DNA from 4 places in the Arthrobacter sp. NPDC058097 genome. Region 1 is predicted to be linked to each of the others. Evidence: predicted binding sites of a transcription regulator. Region 1 holds the regulator's gene; each other region holds the start of a gene.

Region 1 (3,501 bases):
GGTAAGGCAGGCGCACCAGCCGGAGGGCGTCGGTCACCTCCGGGGCCGCCGCCATGTACCCGAGCCGGGCGCCGGCCAGAGCGAACGCCTTGCTCATGGTGCGGGAGACGATGAGCCGCTCCCGGCCGGGCAGCAGGGTGAGTGCGCTGGGCGTGCCGTCGTGCGCAAACTCGTGGTAGGCCTCGTCCACGACGACGACCGCCTGGCTGGCCTCGCCTGCCTCGTAGACGGATTCCACCACATCCAGGCCCAGGCCGGTGCCGGTGGGGTTGTTCGGCGAGCACAGGAAGACGATGTTCGGCTGGAGTTCGCGCACCTGGCTTGCGGCCGACTCGGCGCTGAGGCCGTAGTCATCGGCGCGCTTGCCGGCGATGTAGGCGGTGTCGGTACCGCTGGCGAGCAGCGGGTACATCGAATACGTCGGCGGGAAGCTCAGGAGCGAACGGCCCGGCCCGCCGAAGGCCTGGAGGATCTGCTGGAGGACCTCGTTGGAGCCGTTGGCTGCCCAGAGGTTGTCCGCGCTGAGCCCGTGGCCAAGGTATTCCGCCAGGGCTTCGCGGAGTTCGGTAAATTCGCGGTCAGGGTACCGGTTGAGTCCGGTGGCGGCCTCGCTTACTGCCGCGGTGATGGCCGCCCGAACGTCGGCGGGCACGCCATGCGTGTTCTCGTTGACGTTGAGCAGGATCGGAACATCAAGCTGCGGGGCGCCGTAAGGGGACAGCCCCCTCAGGTTGGTCCGCAGGGGCAGTCGGTTCAGTCGCTCAAGCTGGTCAGTCACCTAGACAGTTTAAGTAACACAGTGGGCTGGCCGGAAACTGTGACGGTTCCGGCCCCGCAGAACCGCGCGCTTGTTGGGCACGGGGCGTTACTTGTTGGGCACAAACAGCTGCTGCCCGGGCATGACCTTCCCGGCCTGAAGGTCGTTGAGCTGGACGATGTCCGCAATCACGTCCCGGGGGTCGCGGTCCGGGTCGACTTTTCCGGCGATGGCCCAGAGTGACTCCCCGGGCTGCACAGTGACCGAAACAGCTGGCGTGACGGACAGGCCACTGGCACTGTCCGCAGCCTTGGCCGGCGAGTTCAGGAGCCCGGCCAGCGACAGAATCAAGGCGGCGAGCAGGACAAGGGGCAGCCCGATCAGGACAATCCGGCCACGGCGGGTAAGGCGAAGGCGCGGCGGCTTGCCCGGCCGGGACGCTGCCTGGGACTGGTGTACAGAGCCGTGCTGGTACGCAGAGCCGGACTGGTGTACGGCGCGGGACTGGGTTAGTGCTGCTGTTGAAGCTGACATGGCGTGAGCCCTCCTGGACCAAGTTGTACTGCCTCGCGTTCGAACAATCAGTTCGAACACCGGGCTATCAAGCAACCCTCACTAGAACACATGTTCGAACTTTGCTTTTTCTAGTTTTAGCACCTATCAACGAATTAAGTCGAGACTCGCTAGAACAAATGTTTGAAAAAGCCGTATGGCTGGCCTACGTTGGAAAACACAGAACAACCACATCTGCAGTTGATCAGCAGGGTCTGACATTTTTCAGGCCGGAAGTTCCCGGCCTCTGCAGGTACCGCGGCCGGGAGGAACGGAAAGGCGTTGGCGAACATGGCAGCACAGGCCTCTGACGGCAAGGCTCCCCAGCGCAGCCCGCGGTCTCAGCGGACCCCCAAGGGACTTACACTCCGCCAGAAAAAGATCCTGGAAACCATCCAGCGTTCGGTCAACGAGAACGGCTACCCGCCGTCGATGCGGGAAATCGGCGACACCGTCGGCCTGGCCAGCCTCTCCAGCGTGACCCATCAGCTCTCACAGCTGGAAAAGCTTGGCTACCTGCGGCGGGACCCGAAGCGGCCGCGCGCCATGGAGGTCCTGATGCCGCTCACCCTGGATGCGGGCACCGCGAAATCCGGTGGCGCTGACAAGGCCCCGGCCCTGAGCGCGGCAGGCGCCTCCGTGTCTGAACTGCCCAGCGCAATGGACACGGCCATGGTCCCGCTGGTCGGCCGGATCGCCGCCGGCGGCCCCATCCTCGCGGACCAGATGGTGGAGGATTTGATGCCGCTGCCCCGCCAGCTGGTGGGCCACGGCGAACTGTTCATGCTCAAGGTCGCCGGCGACTCCATGGTGGACGCCGCCATCTGCGACGGGGACTGGGTTGTGGTCCGGCGGCAAAGCGACGCCGTCAACGGTGACATTGTGGCGGCGCTGCTCGACGACGAAGCCACGGTCAAGACGTTCCGGCAGCGCGACGGCCACACCTGGCTGCTGCCACAGAATACACAGTACGAACCCATCCTCGGCGACCACGCCGTTGTCATGGGCAAGGTGGTTTCCGTACTCCGCTCGCTGTAGCCTCTGGTGCCCGTCCGCGCTGAAGCGTAGACACAGAAATTAGGCACGGAAATTAGGCACAGAGACTTAGGCGTTGAACCTTGGCCCCGGGCTGCTCCAGCCCGGGGGCTTCACTATGCCTGCGCGCCGGCGAGCCTTTCGAGGGCCGCGACCGCGGTCTTCCGGTCGGTCGTCGGCCAGAACGGCGGCAGGGCAGCCCGCAGGAACCCGCCGTAGCGTTCCGTGGACAGCCGGGAATCCAGCACCGCCACGACGCCCTTGTCATTCGTAGACCGAATGAGGCGCCCCGCGCCCTGGGCCAGCCTGATGGCCGCATGCGTGGCGGACACGGACATGAAGCCGTTGCCGCCGGCCTGGGCAACGGCCCGCGACCGCGCCGTCATTAGCGGGTCGTCGGGCCGCGGGAAGGGAATCCTATCAATCACGACCAGACGGCACGATCCGCCCGGCACGTCGACGCCCTGCCACAATGACATTGTGCCGAACAGGCAGGTGTCGGGCTCGTCGGCGAACTGCTTCACCAGCGCCGTCATGGTGGACTCACCCTGGCAAAGAATGCTGACATCCAGCCGGGTACGCAGGGCATCTGCCGCTTCCTCGGCGGCGCGCCGGGAGGAGAACAGGCACAGCGCGCCCCCGGCGGACGCCCGGATGAGCGACTCGAGTTCGTCCAGCGCCTCGGGCGACGTGCCGCGGCCTGGCTTCGGCAGGTGGCCCGCCACATAGAGGATGCCCTGCCGCGGGTAGTCAAAGGGCGAGCCCACGTCGACGCCGGTCCAGCTCGGCGCGCCTTCGCCGACCAGGCCCAGCCCGCCCGCCGCGGGTTCGAAGGCAGAGCCGATGGCGAGGGTGGCCGATGTCAGCACCACGGTATGCCCGGCGAACAGGCCTTCCCGGAGCCGGCCTGCGACGCCCAGCGGGGCGATGTTGATCAGCGCCGGGGCTGTCTCGTCGGGCGCCGAGTAGCCCTGCTGCGGATCAAACGTGCTGTTCCGGGAGAACCAGACCACTTCCCGGTTTTCCCGGGCGGCGACGAGCCGTTCGCAAAGCTCCAAAATCACCAGCAGGCGGGAGCGCGCGAGCTGCCGGCCGCCGTCGGCCGTTGCATTGCTCTCCCCCTTGGAATCCGACAGCGCAGCCCGGCAGGCCTCACG
Region 2 (3,501 bases), on a different contig from region 1:
ACAAGAAGAAAAAGCGCTAGCCAGCGGATATGACGGAAAGGGACCGGAGCTTCGTGCTCCGGTCCTTTCCTGTTTCCGCGTCAGCCAATCTCCAGGGCTGTGACACGCCAAACGTTTTTGCTGCGTTCCAGCCGGACGGCGACTGCCCGGACCCGCAGTTCATCAATCACCACCGCACTGGCTTCGTAAACGTCAGGCGTCACCCCGCACGCCCGGACAGAGCGGACCGACGCATTGCGGTGAAGCAGCCCCATTTTCCGGGGAGCCCGGCCAGCCACCCGCCGGGTGAGGGCCGCCCGGTGCTGGAGCACGGTGAGGCAGCGCTGGTCCAGCCGCCGTGCCAGCTGGTGGATGGGCCTCGTTCCCGCCAGGACTTCGATGGCAGCCTGGACCGTGGCCCGGGTGATGGCGCAGATCTCACGCGCCTCGTCGCAGGGGCCGGGAACAACCGAAAGCCGCGTTTCAGCCGTTAGGGTTTGCTTGGAATGGCCTTGCGCCGGGCCAGTTTGTCCTGCCGGCGAGGGTGCCGGCGCTGTTCGTTCCGGCACGGGCGGGACGGGTTGAAGAACAGCGTTTCCAGCACGCCGTGTAGGAGTTACTGCAGTCATGATCGGTCCTTCTGGTAGGGCTGGCTTGGGACGGCCGCGGGAGGGGCCGGTCCTTGGGGCGTAGACGGGGAAGGTAGCGCGGAAGAAGCGGGTGCCGGCGCCGCTTACGGCGGAGGCGGCGGCCTGAGGAGCTGGCCCGGGAGAAGGACATTGGGATCGGGGCCGATGACCTTCAGGTTGGCCTGATACCAGAGCGGCCAGCGGGCTGCTACCTCCAGCTCTGAGGCGCTGGGCCCCAGTTCGCGTGCGGCAATGGTCCACAGCGATTCGCCGGCACGTACGGGCACTTCACGGCGGGCATTGGCTGGCTTCGCCGTTGCCCTGGTAGGCAATGAGCTGACGAGGCCGGGCTGCACAACCGGGACGCGTGGCCTCCACTGGGGCTGGAGTTCGCCGGGGTCCGGGACTGATCTTTGGGCGACCCCGTACCCCGCGGAATGGCCGGCGGGCAGGTCCGGCCGCCGCTCCGCCAGGGGACCCCACGCTGCGGAGAGGGACGATCCGTTGTTAGAGGAAAGGGCTGCGGCCGGCAATTCATCCGCCTGGGCAAGCGGTGCCCCGAGGAGCTGGACGCCCACCGTGGCCAACGCCAGCCGGCGCATGAAAACAGGGCTGAACCGCCCCGTGGCGCGGGCGGCAGCGTGATGCCCCGTCCGTTCCAGGAGCGCCGAAGCGAAGGCGGTGGCCAGGGACAGCAGCCACCAGGCGATGACGGTCAGCCCGGCGGCGAGGGCCAGCAGTCCCAGCAGGTCATCGAAGACCAACGCCTGCTGGCGATCCGCGGACCGCCTCCAGTGATTGACGATCCCGGACCCGGTGAGAGCCAGAAAGACTCCGAGCCCCAGAATGACCACCGCCAGGGCAGCCTCCGCCCTCACCGGACGCTGAACCTCTTCCGCCATGACTTCCCCCAATTAGTGTTTGATGCAGTTTGATCCACTTTGATGTGTTTTGCCCTGATGGAGACAGTTTGCAGCAGCTGTATTGAGGTTGTCTATGGAGATAGGAAAGTTTGTGGATTAATTGACCGCCTTCGGGCGCGGGCCTACGCTGGCGCAATGCGATGGAATGCACTTTTTCAGGATCTGGAGCAGCAGCTCGCCGAAGCCGGGGTCCTGGGCATGGAGTCCGAGATTGCCGAGCGTTCCCGGGCTGACACGGCCGCCATTGCGCTCGATGACAGGCTGCGGGGATCCGTGGGCTGCCACGTCGGCGTCCACCTGAATTCGGGGCCTGTCTTTGCCGGCACGCTCAGCCATGCGGGGTCCGAAAGCCTGGTCATTGAAGAGCCGACGCACCAGGTGCTGATACCTTATGCCGCCGTGGGTCACTACACCGGCCTCGGGCGGTTTGCAGTGGCCGAGGTATCCATCGTGCGCCGGAAACTCGGCCTTGCCAGCGCGCTGCGGGGGCTCGCAAGGGACAGGGCAGAACTTACCGTCCTGCTGGCAGGCCGGTCACCGGACCTGCAGCTGCCGGGCGTAATCGACAGGGTGGGGCGGGATTTCTTTGACCTCGCACTGACATTGCCCGGCGAAGCGCGCCGGGCCGGCCGCGTTGCCGACGTGGCTACTGTGCCGTTCCAGTCGCTGAGTGCGCTCCGCTCACGGCGCGGCGGGGAACTCTGACGGCCCTCCCGTGCTCAAACGGACTTGGACTTTGCCTCTTGAATCATGCGGCTTGCCTCGGCGTAGCGCTCTTCGATGTACTGCTCAAGCATCTTTTCCTCGACACGCCACTGGCCGCGGCCACCCACCTGGATTGCCTTCAGTTCGCCGCTCCGGACGAGGGCATACGCTGCCGGCGCATTGATCTGAAGCTGTTCGGCTACATCTGCAAGCGTAAGGAATCGGGGCATAGTCCAATTGTGCCACCCTTGGTATGGATGATGCGGTTATCCACAGTTTGATGTTGTTTGCCTGAATACCTTTCCGATGGAGCAGGAATGCCGTAACAATGTTCCTGACCGGCGCGACTGAAGCGCCAAGGCGTCAAGGGGGAGCAGTACGCATGAGTGCAAGCACGGCGGCCACCGGAGCCCGGCTGAAGAAGCCTTCCTGGAAGGATCCGAGGCTCGTGGTGGGTGTGCTCCTGGTCCTCGCCTCCGTCGTCGGAGTCGTTGCCCTCGTCGGCAATGCGGACCGCACCACCGAGGTATTTGCCGCCCGTGAGCCAATCGCCGTTGGCCAGAAACTCACGCCGGAAAACATCAGCCGGGTCAAGGTGCGCCTGGGCGACGTCGAGGCGCATTATGTCACGGCGGAGTCCGGTATTCCCGAAGGCCAGGTGGCCGTCCAGCGGATCGCCAAGGACCAGTTGGTTCCCCGGGAAAGCCTGGGCAGCGTCGATGCACTGGACCGAAAGCCGGTGGCTGTCACCGTCCAGGAGGCCCTGCCGGAACAGGCGGTGGCAGGAACCCGGGTCGACGTCTGGGTCTCCATGCCTGACGCCCGGAACGGCTTTGCCGAACCAAAGCTGCTGCTACCCGGTGCGGAGATCGCAGAGGTCTCACAAGGATCCACCGCTCTCGGGGCTTCGAAATCCACCGTCCTGATGGTCCTGGTGGGGGACGGGCAGATGGCCTCGCTCCTCGGCGCGCAGGCTAACGAGGCCAAAATCTCCGTGGTGTGGAATCCCGGCGGGGCCACCAAGTGAGCATCCCCGTAGTCACCGTCGGTGAGTCGCAGGAGGATCTGGTTGGCGGACTCGAGCGGCTCCACGGTCCAGTCACTGTGGTCCGGCGTTGCGCGGAGCTCGCGGAGCTGCTGGCCGCCTGCCAAAGCGGGCTGGCCCGGGCCGCCGTTGTTGCCGAGGGAAGTCCGGACCTGACTGCCACGCTGGTGGACAGGCTCGCCGCCGTGGGCGTGGTCATCATTGCCCTGACTGACAGCCC
Region 3 (3,501 bases), on a different contig from region 1:
TGATCTCAGCCATTGCACTTGCTCATGCGCCGGTCCCGGCAGCAACCGGGGCCCTGGCCACAACGGCGGCGCGGACGCACAGCACATCCGGCAGGTGGGACGCCACCTCCGCAAAGGTATCGCCTTCGTCTGCGCTGGCATACACCGCGCCCCCGCGCGTCCCGAAGTAGACCCCGGCGGGCTCGGCGGAATCCACGCTGGCCGCGTCGCGGAGGACCGCATTGAATTCTGATTGCGGCAGGCCGGCGTCCAGGCGCTTCCACGTGGAACCGGCATCGTCCGTACGGTGCACCGCAAGCTTTCCCTCCGGCGGGATGCGTTCGCCGTCGGCCTTCAAGGGAACAACCCAGGCCGTGCCTGCACGCCTGGGGTGGGTCAGCATGACGAACCCAAAATCGGCCGGCAGGCCGTCCGCTATCGATTCCCAGTTCTCGGCATTGTCGTCGGTGCGGTACACGCCGTGGTGGTTCTGCGCGTAAAGGCGGCCTTCGACGGCGGCATCCGCCGCTATCTTGTGGACGCACTGGCCGAATTCCGGGTTGGGATCGGGCATGAAGTAGGCGGAGATGCCCTTGTTGCGCGGCTCCCAGGACAGCCCGCCGTCGAGCGAGCGGTACACGCCTCCGGTGCTCATGGCCACATGGACGTTCTCCCCGGAGGGGTTGACCACGATCGAATGGGCTGCCGCGCCGCCATACCCGGCTCCCCACTCACTGCGGTGCGGGTGGTCCCAGAGTCCGCGGTTCAGCTCAAAATGCTCGCCGCCGTCGGTCGATTTCCACACTGAAATCGGCTCCGCGCCGGCCCAGACGACGCCCGGGCGGGATTCGGCGTCGGGATGGATCTGCCAGATCCGTTCCACGGCGGCGTCGGTGCCTTCGGGGAACTTGATGGCGCCCTGCTCGGGCTCGGTCCAGCTGGCGCCAAGATCATCCGAGTGGGCTACGTACGGGCCCCAGTGCTCGGACCGCACCCCCACCATGATGCGCGTGCGGCCGTCCCGCGTGTCGATTCCGATGCTTGGTATCTCGCTCATCAGGAAATGCGGGCCGGAAAAGGACCACTGCTTCCGGTCCCGGCTGGTGGCGAGCCAGAGGCCTTTTTTGGTCCCGATTGCTAGAACGAAACTCTCTGAGGCATTCATGCACCCCATGCAACCACTCGGGCGGAGGGGCTGCAATGGTTTTGACCCCCACGTGTCTGGCTGGATTCGTTGCTCGGGCCGGGCCTAGGACCCGATCCTCGCGCCGTCTTTGGCGGTGCCGGCCTGTGCGGCACGGCGGTTCCGCCACCACCGGCGAAGCAGGTCCGCCGCGGCCAGGATTCCGGCCAGGGGCGTGAGGACGGCAGCGGCGTAGACGAAAAGCAGCCAGGTGAGCGTGGCGATCGGGGGCTGGCTCCGGCTGAGCAGCGACAGGCCGCCGAACAGGCCCGCAACCCAGAAGAGCACCACCAGCGTCAGCACGGCCGCTGCCGGAAAGTACTCGTTCCGCACCACCCTCTTCAAGGTTTCCACCACTGATCCTCCTGTGCCTTGCATCCCCATGAGACCAGTATGCGACGGAGACCCGCTGCCACGGAGGCGGCACGACGAACGTGTGATGAACACAACCGCTGGCTCGCACTGCTGCATTCTGTCAGCCTCGGGGACTACACTGAACTATCGAACATATATTCGAAAAAGGTGTGTTGTGGGCGTGATCATTGACCCCCGCGTGATAGAGGCGGGACTTTCCCTGCGGCTGGTGCTGGTCTCCCCCGTGGCTGTCCCAGCGGGCTTCCCGTCGCCCGCCCAGGATTACTTCGACGGCCGGATCGACCTGAACGAACACCTGATCAAGGACATCACCAGCACCTACATAGTGCGGGTGTCCGGCGACTCGATGGAACAGGCCGGTATCAGCGACGGCGACGAACTGATCGTCAACCGGGCACTGGAACCGCGCGATGGATCCGTGGTGGTGGCAGTGCTGGACGGCGAGCTCACCATCAAGCGCCTGAAGATCACCGCGGCTGGCGTGGTGCTCCAGGCGGCCAACCCCCTATATCCGGACATCATGGTCCCAGCCCTGGCCGACCTCACCATCTGGGGCGTGGCCACCAGGTGCCTGCACCATGTCTGAGACCCGGCAGCAGATAGCCCTGGTGGACGTGAACTGTTTCTACGCCAGCGCCGAGCGGGCCTTCGACCCCTCCCTTGAGGGCAGACCGCTGGTGGTGCTCTCCAACAACGACGGCTGCGCCGTAACCCGCAGCCCGGAGGCGAGGGCCCGGGGGATCAGCACCGGCGAACCGTGGTTCAAGATCGCGCCGCGGGCCAAGGAGTGGGGCCTCGTTGCCCGGTCAAGCAACTATGAACTGTACGGCGACATCAGCGCCCGAGTGATGGAGCTGCTGGGACGCTACTCGGCCTGGCTCGAGGTGTACAGCATCGACGAGGCGTTCCTTGGCATCAAGGGCAGCCCCGAACAGGTGGTGGGTCTTGGCCGGACCATCAGGGCCGCGGTCCAGCGCAACGTCGGGGTGCCTGTGTGCGTCGGCATCGCCGGCACCAAGACGCTGGCCAAACTGGCGAACCGGTGGGCGAAGAACAATCCATCCCTTGAAGGGGTGTGCCGCTGGGAATCAATGGCCCCGGAGGCGCGTGAACTGCTCATGGCCCGGCTGCCGGTCTCGGAGGTCTGGGGCGTGGCGGGACGGCTGGAAAAGCGGCTGAACGCCATGGGGATCTGCTCCATCCTGGAGCTGAGCCGGGCGGATCCGGTGATGGTGCGTGACCGCTTTTCGGTGGTGCTGATGCGCACGGTGCTGGAGCTGCGCGGAACACCGTGCATACCGCTGGAGGAGGAACGCGTGGGACGGGACCAGCTGATCTTCTCGCGCTCGTTTTCCACTCCCCTGACATCGGTCCCCGAGTTTCGCCAGGTCCTGAGCGTCTATGCGCAGCAGGCGAGTGCGCGGCTGGCCCGGCACCGCCTTCAGGCCAAGGTCCTCACAGCGTTCGCCGGCACATCCCATTACAACCCGAAGGACAAGTCGTTTCCCTCGGTGTGCGTTCCGCTGCCCATGCCCACCTCGGACCCGGTACTGCTCACCAGGGCGGCCCACGCCCTGCTTCCAGTGATCCAGGAGGGCGTGAAATACGCGCGGGCCGGCATCATGGTCACCGACCTTCGGCCGTCCGGCAATCAGCAGCCGCTGGAGCCCTTCACCAACCCGCACGAGGAAAGCGGGATCGGGCCGCTGGTTGAGCAGATCAGCCGCAAGTACGGCAGGGGCTCCATCGGGCTCGGGCTCGCGGGCCTGAGGAGCGGTCTGGACTGGAGCATGAAGCGCGGCATGCGTTCGCCGCGCTACACGACCCACTGGGATGAGCTGCCGGTGGTACGCGCGGCATGACCGGCGCGCGGGCCCGCGACGGTCAGCCAGCGGAACCGGTCAGACCAGCGGAACCAGTCAGTCCACAAACTCCGACTGGGTCTCGATGAAATCCCACTCGGC
Region 4 (3,501 bases), on a different contig from region 1:
GGGAACCGGCCGGAACCAGGGACGGGCATGCAATCAGACGGTGACCCGGCCGGCGTCGTCCACTGCCCAGGTGGGGTTGAACGCAATTTCCCAGCGGAAGCCGTCAGGATCCGCGAAGTATGCGGTGTAGCCGCCCCACGGCTGGGTCTTGGCAGCAGCCACGACGGCGGCGCCGGCCGACTCTGCCTGCGCCATCACCTGGTCCACCTGCTCCGCGGTGCCCACGTTGTGGCTGAGCGTAACGCAGGGAACGGCGGAAGGGGCGTCGACGGCGGCCTCGGCCTGCATCTGCCGGGCATCCCACAGGGAGAGAATCAGCCCGTGGTTGGCCTGGATGAAGATGACTTCGTCGGGAACCTCGCGGTGGACCGGCCAGCCCAGGCCGTCCACATAGAAGCGCCGGGAGGCGGCCACGCTGCGCACTCCCAATGAAATAAAATCGACTCTGGGCTGCATGGTTCGATACTGTCATGATCATGCCCACAAATCACGGAGACGAGAAAAACGCCCAGGCTGACCGGGAACAGCTCGCCGCCGTGCGGGTCGCGGTGGATGAGGTGGACGAGCAGATCGTCACGCTGATTGCCCGCCGTGAACGCCTGATCCGCATCGCGGGAACCCTGAAGGGCGACGACGCCGAAGTGCGGGCCCCGGGCCGCGTGGAGCGGGTCATCGAGCACGTGCGCCAGGCCGCCGAGAAAAAAGAAATCGACCCGGACATCGTGGAAACCACGTACCGGGCCATGATCTCGAAGTTCATCGAGCTTGAGATGAAAATCCACAACGACAACAGCTGAGCTGTTCAAAGGCGCCTTAGCTGCTCACAGGCATGCCGGGGCGCGGGGGCGGCTGGTCGGGCTGCTGCCCGGTGCCGCCCGCGGAGGCGCTGACCCTTTAAAGCTTCTCCTCAACGGGCACGCCGGACTGGAATTCCCGCCCGTCGGCCTCGCTGAACGCGGACATGAGGTGGCTCTTTTCGAGCCCCATGACCGTGCTCATGGGGAACTTGCCCGTGATGGTGTTGCCCGAGTGCTCAACGCTGCTGAGGTCGAAGTTTTCCTCCGTGCCGTCATGGCTGAAGGAGTAGATCGAGACGGCCTCGCCGTTCATGAACTCGATTCCCAGCCTCCGTTGATGCGAATAATCCGGAGTGGCAGCCACGAGCCCCACAACAAAGGCGCCCGATGCTGGAATGCTGCCGTCGATATCGAACTTGGCCACCAATGTGCTTTCTTTGGCGGCGATGCTTACCTGCTTCAGGAGCGCGTCATTGGAACTCATGGGACCATCCTGCCCTGTGAGCCGCCGTCCGTCCACACCCATCTAGGTTTTGTCTCCGGCCCGGCGTAGACTGGATCTATTCGAATACATATTCGAATGCCTGCGTATTATCCGCAGGATGGGATTGGTATCCGGAGGCACCCATGGGAACGTTCAGCGAGTCTGTCGACGTCGTCTGCGCACCTACCGGTGAGCCGGCGGAGCTCCGGTGGGGCGGCAGGGCATACAGTGTCTGCGCTGAACCCCTGCGCTGGTACGAACGCCGCCAGTGGTGGGCCGAAGAACGGCGTGCCCCGCTGGGAAGCGGCCCCGGGCTTGTGGACCATGAGATCTGGCGGGTGCAGGTCCTGCCTGCCGGCAGAAACAGCCCGCCGGAAACTCCGGCTGCAGAACCGGCTGAACCCCTGACCCTTGACCTGGTGCGGCATACCGGCAGCGGACGCTGGCGGCTGCTCCGGATCCACGACGCCCTCAAACCCAGAGACGCACTCCGGCACAAATCAGCATGAGCTTCACTCACCTACACGTTTCCACCGCCTTCAGCGCACACTACGGCGTCTCCTGGCCGGATGAACTCGCCCAGGCGGCAGCTGCCCATGGCGCGACCGCCCTGGGGTGCACGGACCGCGACGGCCTGTATGGCACAGTCAAGCACCTCAAAGCATGCATGGCCGCCGGGATTGATCCCGTGGTCGGCGTCGATCTTTCTGTGTTCGACGACGAGGGAGACCACGGGGGCGGGTTGCCTGATGTCCGGGGTGCCAAAGCCCGGTATTCGGCGGACCGAGTCGCAGGTCGGGTCGTTGTACTTGCGCACGGACACAATGACGGTGCGGGGTACAAAGCCCTGTGCAGGCTTATCTCCGATGCGCATGCCCGCACCACGGGCAAGGCGGGAGGAACTGTTCCGGTCGCCGTCACCAGGGCTGAACTCGCCTCCCGTGTCCTGGACCCGGAAACCCTGAAGCCGGTGCTCACCGTTCTGTTGGGCCCGGATTCCGACGTCGGCCTGGCGCTGGGCGGCCGGCGGTACCTCCGGCCCCGCACGCTGTTCAAGGGCTGGTTGGATGCGATGCCGGCCGGAAGCGTTGCAGCGGAGATCGTCACCCACCTCAGCGCACCGGGGGAGCCCCTCAGCACGGCCCATGCGGTCCGCATGCTCAAGCTGGCGCAGGAGTTCAGCGTGCCGGCCGTACTTACCAACGCAGTCCGTTACTGCGAGGAGGACGGGGCCGCCACCGCGGACGTCCTGGATTCGGCCCGCACGCTGAAGTCCCTTCCCGAGCTCTCCGCGGCGCCGCTGCTTCAGCCCAACGGGCAGGGCTGGCTGAAAACCCCGGACCAAATGGTGGAGCTGGGCAAGGAAATTATCCATGCAGCCGGCTACGGCAACGCTGACCTCCAGGTGCTGCTCGCGCAGACTGAGGCGCTCGCGGACCGTTGCCGCATGGATCCCGAGTCTGACATGGGCTGGAAGCAGCCGGTGGTCCCCGAGGCCGCCGTCATCGGCATTGAAGGGGATCCGCTGGCAGAACTTGCCCAGCGGTGCGAGGCGGGAATTGCGCGGCGCTTCCCCGGCATCTCGGGCAAGGCGGAAGCGGACATGCGCGCCCGGCTGCAGCATGAGCTGAAGATTATCGCCCGCCTCGGCTTTGCCTCGTACTTCCTCACTGTCGCCGAGGTTTCCCGCATGATCCTGGACATGGGTGTGAGGGCGGCAGCGCGTGGATCGGGGGCTTCTAGCCTGGTCAACTACCTGATCGACATCAGCCAGGTGAACCCGCTCCAGCATGACCTGATCTTCGAACGGTTCCTCTCCGGCGACAGGTCCACCCTGCCTGATATCGACATCGACGTGGAAAGCGCGGAGCGGCACAACGTCTACCGCAAGATCTTTGACCGGTTCGGCTCGCAGCGCGTCACGCTGATGAGCATGCAGAACGGGTACCGCGCTCGCGGTGCGGTGCGGGACGCCGGCATGGCTTTGGGAATGGACGAAGGCGATGTCGGCGAGATTGCCAAGCAGCTGTGGCGCTTCTCGGCACGGAAGTTCCGGGAGGCCCTGGAGGAAAAGCCGGAACTCCGCGAGTTCGCCGGACGGGTGGAACAGCGGGACTTCACCGAGAACCAGCAGCTGGACCTGCTGGTGGACCTCACCGAACGGCTTGACCGCCTTCCGCGCCACATCTCGATGCACCCCTGCGGCGTGATCCTCGGTGA

Evidence for each region. The regulator LexA, encoded in region 1, represses DNA repair genes until DNA is damaged. The targets are predictions, from matches to a motif close to TCGAACANNTGTTCGA.
Region 2: ACFVTE_RS05215 (LysM peptidoglycan-binding domain-containing protein) is a predicted target of LexA. The motif match lies at 1,518-1,533, and genes of this name have one in related genera.
Region 3: ACFVTE_RS17570 (LexA family protein) is a predicted target of LexA. The motif match lies at 1,664-1,679, and genes of this name have one in related genera.
Region 4: ACFVTE_RS13775 (DUF6504 family protein) is a predicted target of LexA. The motif match lies at 1,362-1,377, and genes of this name have one in related genera.

Annotation. Positions count from the first base shown of each region.
Region 1 is NZ_JBHVSZ010000005.1:310,603-314,103, reverse strand. It holds gene ACFVTE_RS11380 (histidinol-phosphate transaminase) at 1-778, opposite strand, end outside; gene ACFVTE_RS11375 (LysM peptidoglycan-binding domain-containing protein) at 866-1,291, opposite strand; gene lexA (transcriptional repressor LexA) at 1,601-2,347, shown strand; gene ACFVTE_RS11365 (ATP-dependent DNA helicase) at 2,461-3,501, opposite strand, start outside.
Region 2 is NZ_JBHVSZ010000002.1:281,343-284,843, forward strand. It holds gene secA (preprotein translocase subunit SecA) at 1-20, shown strand, start outside; gene ACFVTE_RS05210 (Rv3235 family protein) at 81-608, opposite strand; gene ACFVTE_RS05215 (LysM peptidoglycan-binding domain-containing protein) at 713-1,510, opposite strand; gene ACFVTE_RS05220 (hypothetical protein) at 1,667-2,236, shown strand; gene ACFVTE_RS05225 (helix-turn-helix domain-containing protein) at 2,251-2,466, opposite strand; gene ACFVTE_RS05230 (SAF domain-containing protein) at 2,619-3,263, shown strand; gene ACFVTE_RS05235 (CpaE family protein) at 3,260-3,501, shown strand, end outside.
Region 3 is NZ_JBHVSZ010000010.1:102,627-106,127, reverse strand. It holds gene ACFVTE_RS17585 (MoaD/ThiS family protein) at 1-13, opposite strand, end outside; gene ACFVTE_RS17580 (WD40/YVTN/BNR-like repeat-containing protein) at 23-1,153, opposite strand; gene ACFVTE_RS17575 (hypothetical protein) at 1,229-1,516, opposite strand; gene ACFVTE_RS17570 (LexA family protein) at 1,692-2,123, shown strand; gene ACFVTE_RS17565 (Y-family DNA polymerase) at 2,116-3,399, shown strand; gene ACFVTE_RS17560 (hypothetical protein) at 3,457-3,501, opposite strand, start outside.
Region 4 is NZ_JBHVSZ010000007.1:171,577-175,077, reverse strand. It holds gene ACFVTE_RS13790 (VOC family protein) at 34-456, opposite strand; gene ACFVTE_RS13785 (chorismate mutase) at 471-797, shown strand; gene ACFVTE_RS13780 (hypothetical protein) at 895-1,281, opposite strand; gene ACFVTE_RS13775 (DUF6504 family protein) at 1,425-1,790, shown strand; gene ACFVTE_RS13770 (DNA polymerase III subunit alpha) at 1,787-3,501, shown strand, end outside.